Regions from separate parts of the Streptomyces sp. NPDC033229 genome, predicted to be linked through region 3. Evidence: riboswitches for the same ligand, from Rfam matches in the RefSeq annotation. Region 3 holds a riboswitch; each other region holds the start of a gene.

Region 1 (4,192 bases), on a different contig from region 3:
GTTGTTCATTCCGGTGCTGTAGCTGCTGCGCCGCCATGTCGCGGCACGCAGAGCTGAGAGGGAAGGGACATAGCGAGGCATTGCGGGCATGGTGCCTCCTCACACGCCGTCATGGAGCCCGGCGATGTAATCCAACGAGTTCTCGTGCGAGAGGGCGCGGGTCCGCAGGGTGGCGAAAGCGGAACCGTACGCCCGGAGGTCTTCTTTCCGCTCCAGGTAGAGGCTACTCGTCAAGTGGTCGAGAACCACCACATCCAGATCTGCGATGCGCGGAAATGAGAAAATAACGAAAGGGCCGGTGATGCCGATATGGCTGCCGGCGGAGAACGGGAGCACATGCAGTCGCACATGCCGCATGTGCCCCGTGGTCACCAGGTGCCGTAGCTGCCCCGCCATCACCTCCCGGCCGCCGACTTCATGGCGCAGCACCGCCTCGTCCAGCACCGCGCACAATTCCAGCGGACGCTCGCCCCGCAGCACCGTCTGGCGGGCCATCCGCACCCGCACCAACTCCTCGACCTGCTCCGGAGGCGGGTCGTTCAGCGCCGCGCGGGTCACCGCGCGCGCGTACTCCGGCGTCTGCAGCAGCCCCGGCACCACCGTGGTCTCCAGGGTGCGCAGATGGGAGGCCTCGGACTCCAGGCTGATGAAGTCGAGATAGGCGGCCGGCAGCCGGTCGCGGTAGGCGTACCACCAGCCCCGCCGCGCCCCCGCGCCCTCACCCGGATCCGCCGATCCCGCGCCGCACAGTGCCCCCAGCAGTGCGCGCAGTTCCGGGTCGGTCACCTTGTAGGCATCCAGCAACAGGGCGACGTCCGAAGGCTTCACGCCACTGCAGCCCGTCTCGATCCGGCTCACCTTCGACTGGTGCCAGCCCACCGCGCAGGCCGCCTCCCGGCTGGTCAGCTCGGCCAGTTCACGCTGGCGGCGCAGCTCCGCGCCGAGCTTGCGTCGACGCACCGCGGGTCCGTAGCGCATGGGTATTCCCTTTCGGCCAAGGTGAACACGTCCACATCCATACGTCAGTGTCAATAGACCAGCGCGCCCCCCAAATGCGGTCGCTCCCGGCAGAGTTCACCGCTTCGAGCGACAGATATATGCATTTTCCGGTGGATCGCTCACTCTCGGACGCCGACGGTGGCACTCTGTGACGAAGAGCCGTCCGAGACCGCTCCCGACGTCACCGCGTCAGTTCCCCGCGTCACGCGTCGGAGTCCGGCCTCGGTAGGAAAGGGGCAGCGCCATGGCGGATCACCAGGAAGCAACCGTAACCCTGCCGAGCGCCCCCGCCTCGGTGTCCGACGCGCGCCGCTATGTCGCGCGTGTACTGGCGGAATGGGGGCTGGCGGACGGCACCGAGGACGCCGACACGGTGCGGCTGATCGTCTCCGAACTCGCCACCAACGCCGTGCAGCACACCCGCGGCCAGTCGCCCACCTTCACCGTGGACGTCCGGCTCGACCGGGAGGAGCAGCTGCGCATCGGCGTCACGGACAGTCACCCCCGCTATCCGAGAAGGCTCCCCGCCGCCGTCCAGCAGGACAACGGCCGCGGCATGGTCATCATCCGCTGTCTGACCGCCGAGCGCGGCGGCAGACTGTCGGTCACCCCGACGGCCGACGGCGGCAAGACGGTCTGGATCTGTCTGCCCTGGACCGTGCCCGTGCCCTGACCGCCCCGCGCGGCTGTGGGCCGGGCGGTGGACCCCGTCCGCGAGGAGGCCGAGGGGTCCACCACCCGGCCCGGGGGCTCGCACCGTGATCGCACAGTGCTCGCGGACAAGGCGGGTCGAGCGGCTCGGGCAGGTCACCGGCGGGCAGGCGCGCCCTTACCCGTTCCGGATCGCTGCCGGTGAAGGCGACCGTGTGCCCGGTCGGCGCCGGCGGCCCCGCGTCGCGAACGAGGGGCCGCGGCACCACAGTCGTGTCCGCCGTCGGCGGGTGGGAACACACCCGTTGCCGCGTCGGCGCACAGGGAGGCGAGGAAGGTGGCGGGGGCGGCCGTGGCACGCCACCGCCGCACGCTCTAGTTCACGCGGCCGTAACTGACGCTTCTGGTCCAGATCCGCTCGTGGCGGACGACCGCGCCGGTCTTGGGAGCGTGCAGGATCTTGCCGCTCCCGACGTAGATGCCCACGTGATAGACGCCGCCGGCGGAGTGGAAGAACACCAGGTCCCCGCGTTGGCGGGCGGAGCCGGGCACATGGCGGACGCGGTTGTACTGGGCGGCGGCGGTGCGGGGCAGCTGCTTGCCGACCCGCTTGTACGAGTACTGCGTCAGCCCCGAGCAGTCGAAGCTGTACGGTCCTGTCGCGCCCCACTGATAGGGAGCGCCCTGCTTCGATTCCGCTATCCGCAGGGCGAGGGTGGAGACGTTCGCGGCCTCGGCGTCGGGCGAACCGCCGGGCACCAGCACCGAGGCGCCGACGGCTGCGAGGGTGAGGGCCGAGGCGGCCTTGGCCCTGGAGAACTTCGTTGGTCGTTTGTGCGCGGCCATACGCAACCCTTCGTCTGCCGCCTATGAAGGATGACCTGTCGGGTTCGGGCAGGCGAAGATGCCCGGCCGCCGAGGCGGCTTCACCCCAAGGGGCGACCAGTGGTGCCGGTCGTCCCGCCGTAATCGGGTCCTCCACTCCTGCCGATGCACTCGTGTCGACCAGTCATCCGGGCGGCGGCAGGATTCGGCGTCCGCCCGGACCGCCCCGCCGCGGTGGCGGGGTCTTGTCGTCGCCTGGATCTTGGCGCAGCCGCGGCACGGATTCTGAGAGGATCCGGTGATATGTGAGCCTGGTCACCTCTGGCGTGTTCGGGTGGACACCGGACGGTTTGACGCCCACTGCTCAACCCTGTTGAGCCGTTCACCTGCGGCGAGTTGATCTCCGCGATCGCATCGTGCGCGCACGGCTCGGATCGATCACTGCGCGATGTCTACGCAGGGTCCGCTGTCTGCGGGAGATCGCGTTGACGTGTCGCCCAGCCGGTCGTTCCGGCGCGCGTCCGGGCTCATCAGCCCGGCGTGTTCGGCGGCATGGTGACCCGTGCGGCCCGCCGCTCCCCGTCCAGGACCAGCATCGCCCGCGCGAGTGTTCCGGTGTGCACCTCGCGTTCGCCTCGCTCGTGCATGAGCGTCAACGCGTCGCGCAGTCCCGCCGCCGCGACCACGAGAGCCTGCGCCGCCCGTAGTCCGGCGTACGTGTCATGCGCGCGGGCCGGGTTGATCCGGCCCAGCAGATCCAGTACTTCCAGATACCGGTCCACCAACTCGCCCTCGGCGCGGGTCAGGGCGGGCAGGGGTGGCAGTTGGGGTGGCCACATCGCGGCTCACCTCGCGCCGAGCGAGACGCCCGGGCCCTTGCGGCTCGAGGTGAGCCGGTCGACCAGCCCGTACGCCACCGCGGCCTCGGCGTCGAAGACCGTGTCCCGCTCGATGTCCCGGTCGACCCGCTCCACGCTCTGTCCCGTGTGCCGCACCAGCATCGCCGCCAGCGTGTCGCGCCTGCGCGACATCTCCCCCGCCTGGATCTCCAGATCGGAGGGTTGGCCCTGGACCGGTTCGCTGAGGGACGGCTGCTGGATGAGGATCCGCGCGTTCGGCAGCGCCAGTCGTTTGCCCGGGGTGCCGGCGGTGAGCAGTACGGCGGCGGACGAGGCGGCCTGGCCCAGGCAGATCGTCTCCACGTCGCAGCCGATGTAGCGCATCGTGTCGTAGATGGCGCACATGGCGGAGAAGGAGCCGCCGGGGGAGTTGATGTAGAGCGAGATGTCCTGCTCGGGGGCCGCGTGTTCGAGGTACATGAACTGCGCGATCACATCGCCGGCGCAGGTGTCGTCGATCGGTGTGCCCAGGAAGACGATGCGCTCGGACAGCAGCTTGGAGTACGGGTCCATGGTGCGGGCGCCGGTGCTCGTGCGCTCGGTGAACTCGGGCAGGACATAGCGGGCCGTGAGTCGGTGCATGGCGGCACTCCCCATCCGTAAAAAATGTACAGGACGTACAGATCGTTGGAGTGAGCATGGCCCAGCGGGGCTCGGTGCGGCAATGGATCGGACGCGGTTTCGCTCTGGGCGTGCCTTGTGCGCGGGCCTCGGTCCAAGGAAGGATGATCCGCCATGCCCACCAAGACGCTGGAGATTCCCACCGCGGACGGCCAGGCCGACGCTTTCGCCGCGTTCCCCGACCATGGCGAGCGGCA
Region 2 (4,192 bases), on a different contig from region 3:
CCACCGGGCAGTCGTAGCGGAGCATCTCCTCGATCGCGCCGTCGAGCAGGGACCAGTCGGCGCGCAGCGCCGCCAGCTGGTCGGGGTGGCGCAGCAGCTCGTGGACGCCGCTGGAGATGAGGTTGACGGTGGTCTCGTGGCCGGCGACGAGCAGGACGAAGGCCATGCCCAGCAGTTCGTCGGGTGAGAGCCGGTCGCCGTCGTCGTCCGTGGCGGTGGTCAGGGCGCTGAGGAGATCGTCGCCGGGCGCATGCCGCTTGGCCTCGATGAGCGAGACGAAGTAGGCGGTCATCGCCTGGGCGGCGGCGCCGGCGGCTTCCGGGCTGCTGGGCAGCACGACCTCGTTGGACCACTCGCGGAAGGCGGGGCGGTCACCGACGGGCACGCCGAGCAGTTCGCAGATGACCGTCAGGGGCAGCGGCAGCGCGAAGGATTCCACGAGGTCGGCGCGGCCGAGCGGCAGCATCGCGTCCAGGAGCTCGTCGGTCCACCGCGCGATGCGGGGGCGCAGCGCCTCGATGCGGCGCGGGGTGAACTCCTTGGCGACGAACTTGCGCAGGCGCGTGTGGTGCGGCGGGTCGACCTGGAGCATGTTCAGGCCGATCGCGTAGCCGCCGTCGTCCTCCCAGTCCGGCGAGTAGCGGATGTCGTTGCGCAGCCGGGGGTCCGTCAGGGCGGCCCGGGCCTCGTCGTTGCCGACGATCAGCCATGACTCGCGCCCGTCGGGGGTGCGCACCCGATGGACGGGGCCCCGCTCCCGCAGGCTCGCGTAGAGCGGATACGGGTCCTTGGCGAAGTCCGTGCCGACGGGCGTGAGGTCCTCGAGAGTTGGCGTGGACACAAGCGTTCCCTTCGTCGTCCGGGAGCATGACCGGAGCTCAAATGGGGATTACCCCCCACTTGATGGGCCGACCCTAGCATCAAATGGGGGGTTGTCCACACTTCGAGGGGTGCGGGGAGGAGTCGTCGTCATCGCGCGCGAACGCGCGGGGCCCTGATCGCTCATCACTCGTCGATCCGACGGGTTCGCACGCAATGCGGAGGCTGTTATTCAGTCACCGGGCGGCATGGCCCACGGAACCGGCGGACGCGCGCCGGGCCGCTCTGTCGACGCCCTGCGGGGGTCGGCCGCGACCGCCGGTAACTCCCTTGATATCCAGTCGATTTCACGCTCGGCCCGACGCTGATTTCCGCTGCATGAGGGCTGTTGACAGGGGTTCGGGCGGGGTGAAATCGGCCTCCGGTTCCTTGAGTCGACGCGAAGTGAACAAGTTCACAGAAGGCTGTTTGGGCTCTGGTTTTGAGTGGTTGATGATGCAGGATCTTTGCTCGAACACAAGAACCCGTCACAGAGGCGGGCGACCCGGGCGGACGCCGAGTCCTGCCGCCGTCCGGGTGCAGATTCAGATCAAGGATCGGCAGGAGCGGGAGACCCAAGCACGACGAACCACGATGGCAGTGGTTCTTGGGGTGAAGCCACGTATGTGGCCGGGCAACTTTGTCAGCCCGAACCCGACAGGTCACCTTTCGTAGGCGGATGACGAAGGGCTTTGGCATGTCTGCGTTCCCTGGCATACCCGCACTCCTTTCCCGGGCCGGAACCGCATCGGTTCTGACCGCAGCCACCGTCACCGCGTCGATGCTGATCCCGTCACTGGCAACCGACGCACAGGCGGCGACTCCGGGAACGAAGGCGCTGCAGATCGCGGCCTCCAAGAAGGGGTCGCCGTATCAGTACGGCGCCACCGGTCCGAACCGTTTCGACTGCTCGGGCCTGACGCTGTACGCCTTCAAGAAGGCGGGTAAGGCACTGCCGCGCACCGCGGCTTCGCAGTACAACAAGACCAGGCATCTTTCGTCCGGCTCACGTCAGCCGGGCGACCTGGTGTTCTTCCACTCGGGCAGCAACGTCTACCACGTGGGGATCTACGCCGGGAAGAATCAGATCTGGCACTCTCCGAAGCCGGGCAAGTCCGTGCGGCTGGAGAAGATCTGGACGAACAGTGTCTGGTACGGCCGCGTCAAGTAGCCCTTGAGGCTGTGCAAAAGCCCGCCCGGACGCTCTTGTGGGGGCATGTCCGGGCGGGCTGACGGCCGCGGAGGCACCGCTGCGCGCAGCACGCTACCAGCCCGAATCCGAAACGCCCGGGCGCCCGTCACCCCATTGGCCGCTCCCGAAGGCGCGCCCCGCGTGCGCGCGTAATTGCCCGCCCTGTCTCCCGGTGGGCCGGGGTCGTTTGACGGTTGCCTTTCGATGTCGCCGCCCATGATCCGGCTGGCTCAAATGAGTGAATGTCCGGAACTTCTTAAATCGACCGGAGTTACTCAGGTCGCTTCCTTGTGAGGGGCGCTAATCGATCGAAAGGCATGGACGTGCTCAAGAAGGTACTCGCCACGACCGCGATGACGGTTTCCGCGGTCGGCGCCATCACCGCTCCCGCGATGGCGATCGGCAACGACAACAACGACGTCGCCAATGGCAACGCTGCGAAGACCGGTTACGGCAACACCAAGACCGGCGGCGAGCAAAGCCCGCAGATGAGCCTGATCCAGGGCACGCTCAACAAGCCGTGCCTCGGCATCGGCAAGATCGGCCTCCAGTCCCTCATCGCGCTGATCAACATCGGTGTCCAGGACATCCCGATCCTCACGTCGCAGCAGCAGCAGCAGTGCACCGACAACTCCACGATCAGCGACGGGGACGACCAGCTGTCGCACATCCTGGACGAGATTCCGATCCTGTCGGGCAACGGTTCCGGGAACAGCGTGCACGACGGGCACTGACGGCCAGGAGCCTTTGGTGTTCATCCCCCTGCTCCGGGTACGCGGGATCCGGAGCAGGGGGATTCTCGTATGCCGACGCAATTGATCACCTTGTCCAACGGGCGGATTATCACGGGGGCTCGGGGTCCGCAGCGAGGAATGGGCCCGGAAGAGGATCACCCCGGATTCACCTCTTGTTGATGTACTGTCAACTCTGCGCTTTTATGGTCCGGGAGACCAGGCCTCGCCGCCGGTCGGTGATGAGGCACCCCCCAACTCCCCTGGAGTGACCGTGGAACGTCGCACCTTCCTGCGTGCGGCCGTCGTCGGCACCTCGGCCGCCGCGCTCGGCGGCTCACTGTGGAGCGCCGCCTACGCGAGCCCGGCCCAGCCGGGCGCCGGCCCCTACGGACCGCTCGGCGCCGCCGACGGCAACGGACTCCGGCTGCCGAAGGGCTTCACGGCCCGGGTCGTCGCCCGGTCCGGACGACAGGTCTCCGGCACCTCCTACACCTGGCACAACGCCCCGGACGGCGGCGCCTGTTACGCCGACGGCGCCGGCTGGATCTACGTCTCCAACTCGGAGATCAACCCCTCCGGAGGAGCGAGCGCGCTGCGCTTCGATGCCGCCGGGACCGTCGTCGCGGCGTACCGCGTGCTCTCCGGCACCCGCCAGAACTGCGCGGGCGGCAGGATACCGTGGAACACCTGGCTGTCCTGCGAGGAGGTCGACCGCGGTTACGTCTACGAGACCGACCCGTGGGGCAAGAAGGCGGCGGTGCGACGGGACGCGATGGGCCGCTTCAAGCACGAAGCGGCCGCCGCCGACCCCGTCCGCAAGGCGGTCTACCTGACCGAGGACGTCCCCGACGGTTGCTTCTACCGTTTCACGCCCACCACCTGGGGAGACCTCTCGGCCGGGAAGCTCGAGGTGCTCAGAATGGGCTCGGGGACCTCGGGACCCGTCACCTGGGGGGCCGTCCCCGACCCGTCGGGCGCCCGCACGGCCACCCGCGATCAGGTCTCCGGGGCCAAGCGCTTCAACGGCGGCGAAGGCTGCTACTACGCCGACGACACCTGCTGGTTCACCACCAAGGGCGACAACCGCGTCTGGCAGTACAACGCGGCGGCCGGAACCATCGAACTCGCCTACGACGACTCGCTGGTGAGCGGCAGCGCACCGCTCACCGGCGTGGACAACGTCACCGGCACGCCCTCCGGCGACCTCTTCGTCGCCGAGGACGGCGGCACCATGGACATCTGCCTCATCACCCCGGACGACGTCGTCACCCCCTTCCTGCGGATCGACGGCCAGCCCGGCTCCGAGATCACCGGGCCGGCCTTCTCGCCGGACGGCAGGCGGCTGTACTTCTCCAGCCAGCGCGGAACCACGGGAAGCTCCTCGGGCGGCATCACCTACGAGGTGACG
Region 3 (4,192 bases):
GAGCCGCAGGGGCTCGACGGTGTCGCCACGATCATGGCGCGCGCCCTGACCGAGGGCACCGACAAGCACACCGCCGAGGAGTTCACGGCCGAGCTGGAGCGCTGCGGGGCCACCCTCGACGCGCACGCCGACCACCCCGGCGTCCGGGTCTCCCTGGAGGTCCCGGCCTCCCGGCTGCACAAGGCGCTCGGCCTGCTCGCCGACGCCCTGCGCGCCCCCGCGTTCCCCGACGGCGAGGTCGAGCGCCTCGTCCGCAACCGGCTGGACGAGATCCCGCACGAGCTGGCCAACCCGGCCCGCCGGGCCGCCGTGGCGCTCTCCAAGGAGCTCTTCCCCGTGGAGTCCCGGATGTCCCGCCCCCGCCAGGGCACCGAGGAGACCGTCGAGCGCATCGACGCCGCCGCCGTCCGCGCCTTCTACGAGGCGCACGTCCGCCCCGCCACGGCGACCGCCGTGGTCGTCGGCGACTTCACCGACGTCGACCTCGACAAGGCGCTGGCCGAGTCCCTCGGCGCGTGGACCGGCTCCGCCGCCGAACCTCGGCCCGTACCGCCGATCACCGCGGACGACTCCGGCCGCGTCGTGATCGTCGACCGCCCCGGCGCGGTGCAGACCCAGCTCCTCATCGGCCGGATCGGCGGCGACCGGCACGACCGCGTCTGGCCCGCCCAGGTGCTCGGCACGTACTGCCTCGGTGGCACCCTCACCTCCCGCCTGGACCGCGTCCTGCGCGAGGAGAAGGGCTACACCTACGGCGTGCGCTCCTTCGGCCAGGTGCTCCGCTCGGCGCCCGACGGCACCGGCGCCGCGATGCTCGCCATCAGCGGCTCCGTGGACACCGCGTCCACCGGCCCGGCGCTGGCCGACCTGTGGACCGTGCTGCGCACCCTGGCCGCCGAGGGGCTGACCGACGCCGAGCGCGACGTCGCCGTGCAGAACCTCGTGGGCGTCGCCCCGCTCAAGTACGAGACGGCCGCCGCCGTCGCGGGCACGCTCGCCGACCAGGTCGAGCAGTACCTCCCGGATGACTTCCAGGCGCGGCTGTACGAGCGCCTCGCGGAGACGGGGACCGTGGAGGCCACCGCGGCCGTCGTGAGCGCGTTCCCGGCCGACCGCCTCGTGACGGTCCTCGTCGGTGACGCCGCGGAGATCCTGGAGCCGGTCAAGGCGCTGGGCATCGGAGCGGTGACGGTCGTCCAGGGCTGACGGCACGTCGGAGCAGCGACCGGTCGCGGACAGTCGTGGCCGGTTCGTGGCCGGTTCGCGGTCGACGGCACCCGGCGGCGTCCGCGTGGTGCGGCCAACTGGTCCGTAGATAAGCGCATAAGGGAGGCACGCGAGGTCAACGGGACTCGCGTGCCTCCCTTATGTCCGTTTTGAAGGAGAGGTTGCATGTCTGGCGTGTGGTGTACGCCACAAAACCTCAGTTCTGTTTGTCGATCGAAACGCACCCCGATTAGCGTCAGTCCGGCTGACCGTCAGATGTGAGTCGCATCCGCGGCACCGGTCAGTCATCGCCGAGTCCCCAATGGCGCGAGCCAGGGGAGCCGGGGACCCACAGTCCCTGGGGTGAATCGGGTCCCTTTCCGGAGGGAACCGTAGGAGACCTTCCTGCTCCGAACCCGTCAGCTAACCCGGTAGGCGAGAAGGAAGGAAAGGAATGGCCACACACCCATGGCGTTCATAGGTGCCACCGGCAAGCATCGTCGTCCGAGCCGCGCCGTCCGCGTCAGCGCGAACGTGGCGGGCATCGCCACGCTCACCGCCACCGGTGTGGTCGCGGGCTTCGCCGCTCCCGCGCTCGCCGCCACCGACGACGCCCCGCGCGTCCAGGACACGGGCCTCACCCAGGCCGTCGTCATGGGTGACGAGACCGCCGACCGGATCGACGCCCAGGCCGACACCCAGCAGAGTGCCGCCTACGAGGCCGAGGCGCGGCTGAAGGCGGAGGCCGACGCGAAGCAGAAGGCCGCGGACGCCAAGCAGCGTGCGGACGAGGCCAAGCGCAAGGCCGAGGCCGAGCGTGCCGAGAAGGAGCGCGTCGCCCGCGACGAGGAGCGCAAGCGCCTCAACGCCTACGTCTCCCCGATCGACGGCAGTTACGTCTCCACCTCGTACAAGGCCTCCAGCGGCCTGTGGTCCTCCGGCAGCCACACCGGCGTCGACTTCCACGCCGCCGAGGGCACCACGGTGCAGTCCGTGGGCGCCGGCACCGTCGTCGAGGCCGGCTGGGGCGGCGCGTACGGCAACAACGTCGTCATCAAGCACAACGACGGCACCTACACGCAGTACGGCCACCTCTCCTCGATCAGCGTCAGCGCCGGTCAGACGGTCACCGCGGGGCAGCAGATCGGCATCTCCGGCTCCACGGGCAACGTCACCGGCCCGCACCTGCACTTCGAGGCCCGTACGGGTGCCGACTACGGCTCCGACATCGACCCCGTCGCCTACCTGCGCGCGCACGGCGTCAGCGTCTGATCGACGCGTCCGGGACGGAAGTCCCGCGCACATCGCTTGACGAAGGCCCCGGCTCCCGCCGGGGCCTTCGTGTTGGCCGGGCGCGTCGACCGGGAGTATCCACCGGCGCGTTGGCCAAAAAATAGCCATGGATTCCCGGCTCCCATCGGAAATCGCACGGCATTGCAATAGAGTCGCCGAACAGACGTCAATCAGCCGCGTTTCGCGGGGATTAAGGCGGAGGTTCACTGATGCGGGGCCCCACGTGACCGGCAATGGCGACGCAGTGCGAGAAGGCAGCCGCATTTCCGCGCACGCCGTCTGCGCGGCGATCCGCGACGACATCGTCTCCGGGGCCCACCCGCCCGGCAGTCGGCTCATCGAGGAGTTACTGGCCCGCCGTTACGGCGTCTCCCGGGTGCCGGTGCGCGAGGCCCTGCGCACCCTCGCCTCCGAGGGGTTCGTGACCACCCGTCGGCACGCCGGGGCCTGTGTCGCCGAACCCACCGAGCGGGAGGCCGCCGATCTGCTCGACGTCCGCGCCCTGCTGGAGCCGCTCGGCGCCGCACGTGCCGCGCAGCGCCGCACGGAGGCCCATCTGAAGGTGCTGCGCGGGCTGGTCAGGCTGGGGCGGGAGCGCGCCCGGGGCGGTCGTACGGCGGAACTGTGCCCCCTCGGCGACTGGTTCGACGAGACGCTCGCCCAGGCCTCCGGCAGCCCCAGCCTCGCCGCCCTGCTCACCCAGCTACGACTCAAGATCGCCTGGGTCTACGCACCGGAGACCCCGCTGCGGCCCGTCGAGATCTGGGACGCCCACGGGGCTCTCGTCGACGCCGTCGCCCGGGGCGACGCCGAGCGGGCCCGGGCGCTGGCCGAGGCGCGGGCCGGCCGGCCGCCGGGTGAATACCGGCTGCGGCGTGCGGTGCACGTGGGTCGGGCCGGGCGAATGCGAAATCCGAAACAATCCGTAAACACGGTGAGCGCTCGCTCTTAACAAGGATGCGCTATTTCAACGCGCCGTCGAGGGGTGAGGGGCCGGTATTCCCGGTGCGAATTCAGGCCTCATGTGCCCGCGCGAAACGGCCTCATGTGCCCGCGCAGAACAAACGGGGCCGCACAACAAAAGAGCGGGGCCGCGACGACCCCGATCGGCCGCCGCGGCCCCGCCGCGCGCGAAGCGCGGTGCATCAGACGGTCTCCGGAAGCTCCTCGAGCCCCTCGGCGACCAGCTTGGCCAGACGGTCGAGCGCGGCCTCGGCACCTTCCGCCTCGGTGGCGAGGACGATCTCCTCGCCGCCCTGGGCGCCCAGGCCCAGCACGGCCAGCATCGACGCGGCGTTGACGGGGCTGCCGTCGGCCTTGGCGATCGTCACGGGGACGCCGGCGGCCGTCGCCGCACGGACGAAGATCGACGCGGGGCGGGCGTGCAGGCCCTCGGCCCAGCCGACGTTGACGCGGCGCTCAACCATGGTGTTGCCCTTCAAGTCGCTATTGGTTGTCTAGACCAGTGTCTCACGGGGGCGGCGGTGCTCCGGTGTGGTGCTCCCCACGACACCTCGCACCGACACCTCGCACGACACCCCCGACATCGCCCGGACGCCTCCCGCACGACGCCCCGACGCCTCCCGGGCGACAACGGCCCCACCCTGCCCGCGCCACCGGGGGTGAGCCGGGACCGTTGTCGGTCCCCGGCCGTACGCTGGCCCCATGCAGACGCCGTCCGAGCACGCGTACC
Region 4 (4,192 bases), on a different contig from region 3:
GGAAGCGGAAGAGGAAGAACCACCACGTGGAGAAGGAGAACGCGGTCATCGCGGTCGCCGCCAGATAGACGGCGAGCGTGATCATGAAGAGCTTCTTGCGGCCGAAGAGGTCGGTGAGCCGGCCGAAGAAGAGCGCACCGACGCAGGCACCCGCGACGTACAGCGCCGCCGCCAGGCCCGTGACCTGCCCGGAGGTGATGGACAGGCCGCTGCCCTTCTCGGAGAGACGGCCGGCGATATTGCCGACGACCGTCACCTCCAGACCGTCCAGGATCCAGACGGTGCCGAGGCCGATCACCACCGTCCAGTGCCACCGGGACCAGGGCAGCCGGTCGAGGCGGGCAGGCACGGAGGTGGTGATCGTCGCATTCGTCACACACCCCGAGTTCCCACTCGAACCTGAAGCATTCGCGGCAAAGGTGTGGTTATCGGGACCGATTATCGACGTCGTACGGGACTGGGCAGCAGGCGTAGGGCTTCTACGTTCGTACGAGCTCTTTCCCGCCTTCGCCCCTTACGAACCGCATCCAGCCCTTACGGATGCGGGCCTCGGCCCCTTAAGGCTGCAGGCCTCGGCCGCGCAGCCACGACAGCGGGTCGACCGGCGAACCGCCGCCGGGCCGGGTCTCCAGGTGCAGGTGGGGGCCCGTGACGTTGCCGGTCGCGCCGACGCGGCCGATCACGTCGCCCGCCGAGACCTGGCCCGAGGTGACCACCATCGAGGACAGGTGGCAGTACCAGATCTGGGTGCCGTCGTTCAGCGTCAGCACGACGCGGTAGCCGTACGCGCCCGCCCATCCCGCACTGGTGATCGTTCCGCCGCCGACCGCCTTGACCGGGGTACCGGTCGGGGCGGCGAAGTCCGCGCCGGTGTGGTTCGCGGACCACATGTCGCCGGCCTGGCCGAAGCCCGCGGTCAGCGTGTACGAGCCGACGGGGAGGGAGTACGAGCCCGAGCTGTGGCCGCTGCCACCGTCCGAGGACTCCGACCCGCCGTCACTGCCGGATTCGCTCGAAGATTCGTCAGAAGATTCGTTCGAAGACTTCTCGGCGGCCTTCTCGGCCGCCTTTTCCGCTTCCGCCTTCTTCGCCTCGGCCGCCGCCTCGGCTTCCGCCTTCTCCTTCTCGGCCGCGGCCTGCTCCGCCTTCTCGGCCGCCGCCTTCCGGTGGGCCTCGGCGGCCTTCTTCGCCTCGGCCTCGCGGGCTTCCTCGTCACCGAGGTTCTGCTGGTGCTCGGCCTGCTGGAGGATGCGGGCGCGCAGCGCCTCGCCGGCGTCGGACGTGCCCCGGGCCGCCTCCTCGGCGGACAGTCCCGCCTGGGTCAGCGGCTGATCGGCGCCGGGTGCCTGCGCCGCGGCGGAGCCGGAAGCGGAGTCCGTCTTCTTGTGGTCGTCATCCGCCAGCAGCGCACCGAAGCCGGGGATGTTCTGGGCCACGTCGGGCACGGATATCGGCGCCGCCGGGCGGTCCTGGGCGGTCGCCATGCCGCCCGCGCCGACCGCCGCGATCACGCCGACGCCGAGGACCGCACCGCTGCGGGCCATCGTGCCGCCGCGCTGCTTGACGACGCGGTGTCTGCCACGGATGGGGGCGACGGACTCCGCGGTGGGGTTCCACACGTCCCCGGGCTCCCCGGCCGGCTCGGCGGCGGCCATGGGGGTCACGGTGGGTTCCACGGCAACGGCGGGCTCGGCCGCGGGTGTCAGGGGAGTCATGTACGCGGGCACGATCGAAGGCTCCGGCGCGTAGGTCCCGTACAGCTCGGACGGCTCCGGCTGCTCGTAGGACCCGTACGGGCCGTACGACTCGTACGGACCATCGCCGAGGGCAGGCTTGTTGGACGCCACGAGGGCGACTCCTTTCCTTCCTTCTCGCCTACCGGGTTAGCTGACGGGTTCGGAACAGGAAGGTCTCCTACGGGCCGGAGTACGGCCCGATTCACCCCAAGTTTGGTGGTTCCCCGGTTCCCGGTTGTCGCTGGTGGTGCAGGTGGTGCTGTGCCCGCGGGATTCGGCGAAGGCGCACGGTGCCGCCTCTTGCGGCGGCTGTGACGACCGCGCTGCGTTATCGAACGTTAATAGACATGGCTGGCGGATTCCAAGCTGAACGCCCGAACCCACCGGCTTTCGGGGCCTACTTCACAGGACACGCGGGCTTCACAGGAGGCGAGTTACTGCGCGCTACCGGAACACCACGGAGTTGATCGACCGTCAGTCGATATCCGCGGCGCGCACCGATTCAAGATCGATTACGGTCGCCAGGAGAAGCGACGGGAGAAGTGGTGGGAGGAACGGCAGGAGACGCGTGCGAGGAAACGTGTGTCCGCGTGGACGTCACGGTCGCGGTGAGGGTGCCCCGCGCGGCGGCCACGGGGTGGTGGAGGCCGTCACCGCGCCGGATCGCCAGCAGGGCCATGTCATCGGCCGTGTGCCCGCCCGAGTGCTGCGCCACGTCCGCGGCGAGTAGGTCAACAAGCGCGTCCGGGCTCCGGAACTGCCTGCCGCGCAGCCGCTCCTGCGGGACGTAGAAGACGCCGTCCGCGTCCCGGGCCTCCGTCACCCCGTCGGTGAACAGCAGCAACGTCGAACCCGCCGGGAACTCCCGCTCCTCCGCCCGGTCCGGCCACCCGCCCAGGTCCCCCATGCCGAGCGGCAGCGCGGGCACCTCCGGATACATCTCGGCCACCCGCCCGTCGGCGTGCAGCAGCAGCGGGGGCGGGTGGCCGCGGTTCACCAGGCGCAGCGTGTTCGCCCCGGGCGGCACTTCCGCCAGCACGGCGGTGGTGAAGCCCTCGGCCTGATCCAGGTTGGCGCGCCGTCTGCCCTCCCGCCGCAACGCGTGCTCCAGCCGTGCGGCGAGCGCCTCCAGCGTGCGCTCCTGCTCGGCGGCCTCCCGGAAGGCGCCGATCACCACCGCGACGGCCTCCACCGCGCCCAGGCCCTTGCCGCGTACGTCGCCGACGATGACGCGCACGCCGTGCGGGGTGTCCTGGACGGCGTAGAGGTCGCCGCCGATCCGGGCGTCGGCCTGGGCCGCCACGTAGCGCGCGGCGACACGCAGCCCGGCGATGCGGGCCGGCGGCGTCGGCAGGACCGCGCGCTGGGCGGCCTCGGCGATGCCGCGCACGGAGGCAAGCTGCTGGTCACCGTGGCGCACGATGCGGTTGAGGCCGAGGGCGAGGAGCGAGACGGCCATGACCGTGGTGACCTCGGTCGCGGACTCGGCCGTGTCGTGTACCCGGTGGTAGACCGCGAGGGTGATGGCCGCTCCCACGGCCGCCAGGGCGGTCGCCGCGGTGGCGCGCAGGGACAGCAGGGCCGCCGCGATGAGGGGGGCGGAGCAGAAGAAGGGGGCGTAGGTGAAGCGGGGCGGGGTGAAGTAGTCGAAGGCGGCGCCGCCGACGATCAGGAGGGCCGGGAACCATCTCGCTGCGCGGCGGGCCGTGGTCCAGTGGGACTCCCCGCTGTTCCGCGGCGGCGGGTTCCACGGGGGGTTCGAAGCCGGGCCTCGGGCCGGGCCGCAGGCCGGTTCACGTGCCGGGTCGCGTGTCGAAGCCGACCCGGGCTCGCCTCGCTTCCCCACCGTGCTCTCCTGACCGGCCGTCCCGCGCGTATCCCCTCAGCCTCGCGTGCGACGCTCGCGCGGGCGAGTGGGGCTGCGCCGTTGGTGGGCGGGGCGGGGCCCGGATACGCCTGGGGGCTGCGGGCCCCCGCCTGCGGCGGCGAGCGCCGCTCGCCTGTCCGGCGGATCTTCGGCCGCGGGCCGTCCTGGCCGCCTGCGGCGGCGAGCACCCTGCGGGCGCGTCCTCAAACGGCCGGACGGGCTGGTTTTGGCTGAGCTCAGCCAAAACCAGCCCGTCCGGCGTTGAAGACCGTGTTGACGACCGTCAGGTCACTCCGTACGCGTCACGCCGCGGACGGGCGACGGCCACCGCCGCCCGTGCCGCCGCCACCGCTGCGACGGCCGCGGCCGACCGCGTTGCCCGGGCGGGTGCCGGAGCGGCGGGAGCCCTCCGTGCCGTTGCCGAAGCCACGGAACGGACGGCTGCCGCTGTTGCCCGAGCCGCCCGTGGCGGAGCCGGAGGCGTCCGTGCGGGTACGGCCGCGGCCACCGCGGCTGCCGCGCGAGCTGGACGACTTGCCGGTGCCCTGCGGCTGGGCCGGGGCCGGGGGCGTGATGACGACCGGGACGC

The links. Region 3 has a riboswitch for cyclic di-AMP ahead of ACZ53N_RS00420 (M23 family metallopeptidase). Riboswitches for the same ligand answer to the same signal wherever they lie in the genome.
Region 1: another riboswitch for cyclic di-AMP. It lies ahead of ACZ53N_RS32090 (C40 family peptidase); the one in region 3 lies ahead of ACZ53N_RS00420 (M23 family metallopeptidase).
Region 2: another riboswitch for cyclic di-AMP. It lies ahead of ACZ53N_RS07815 (C40 family peptidase); the one in region 3 lies ahead of ACZ53N_RS00420 (M23 family metallopeptidase).
Region 4: another riboswitch for cyclic di-AMP. It lies ahead of ACZ53N_RS30475 (M23 family metallopeptidase); the one in region 3 lies ahead of ACZ53N_RS00420 (M23 family metallopeptidase).

The regions. Positions count from the first base shown of each region.
Region 1 covers NZ_JBVIQR010000058.1:9,141-13,332, forward strand. The annotation lists gene ACZ53N_RS32075 (DUF397 domain-containing protein) at 1-90, opposite strand, end outside; gene ACZ53N_RS32080 (helix-turn-helix domain-containing protein) at 100-978, opposite strand; gene ACZ53N_RS32085 (ATP-binding protein) at 1,244-1,672, shown strand; gene ACZ53N_RS32090 (C40 family peptidase) at 2,026-2,496, opposite strand; cyclic di-AMP (ydaO/yuaA leader) riboswitch at 2,501-2,686, opposite strand; gene ACZ53N_RS32095 (hypothetical protein) at 3,006-3,314, opposite strand; gene ACZ53N_RS32100 (ATP-dependent Clp protease proteolytic subunit) at 3,321-3,956, opposite strand; gene ACZ53N_RS32105 (dienelactone hydrolase family protein) at 4,110-4,192, shown strand, end outside.
Region 2 covers NZ_JBVIQR010000006.1:83,343-87,534, forward strand. The annotation lists gene ACZ53N_RS07810 (cytochrome P450 family protein) at 1-841, opposite strand, end outside; cyclic di-AMP (ydaO/yuaA leader) riboswitch at 1,387-1,551, shown strand; gene ACZ53N_RS07815 (C40 family peptidase) at 1,556-2,029, shown strand; gene ACZ53N_RS07820 (rodlin) at 2,374-2,784, shown strand; gene ACZ53N_RS07825 (alkaline phosphatase PhoX) at 3,056-4,192, shown strand, end outside.
Region 3 covers NZ_JBVIQR010000001.1:104,230-108,421, forward strand. The annotation lists gene ACZ53N_RS00415 (M16 family metallopeptidase) at 1-1,206, shown strand, start outside; cyclic di-AMP (ydaO/yuaA leader) riboswitch at 1,506-1,659, shown strand; gene ACZ53N_RS00420 (M23 family metallopeptidase) at 1,675-2,478, shown strand; gene ACZ53N_RS00425 (GntR family transcriptional regulator) at 2,744-3,451, shown strand; gene ACZ53N_RS00430 (HPr family phosphocarrier protein) at 3,645-3,926, opposite strand; gene ACZ53N_RS00435 (bifunctional acetate--CoA ligase family protein/GNAT family N-acetyltransferase) at 4,165-4,192, shown strand, end outside.
Region 4 covers NZ_JBVIQR010000047.1:30,966-35,157, forward strand. The annotation lists gene ACZ53N_RS30470 (MFS transporter) at 1-376, opposite strand, end outside; gene ACZ53N_RS30475 (M23 family metallopeptidase) at 558-1,847, opposite strand; cyclic di-AMP (ydaO/yuaA leader) riboswitch at 1,858-2,026, opposite strand; gene ACZ53N_RS30480 (PP2C family protein-serine/threonine phosphatase) at 2,239-3,582, opposite strand; gene ACZ53N_RS30485 (DEAD/DEAH box helicase) at 3,906-4,192, opposite strand, start outside.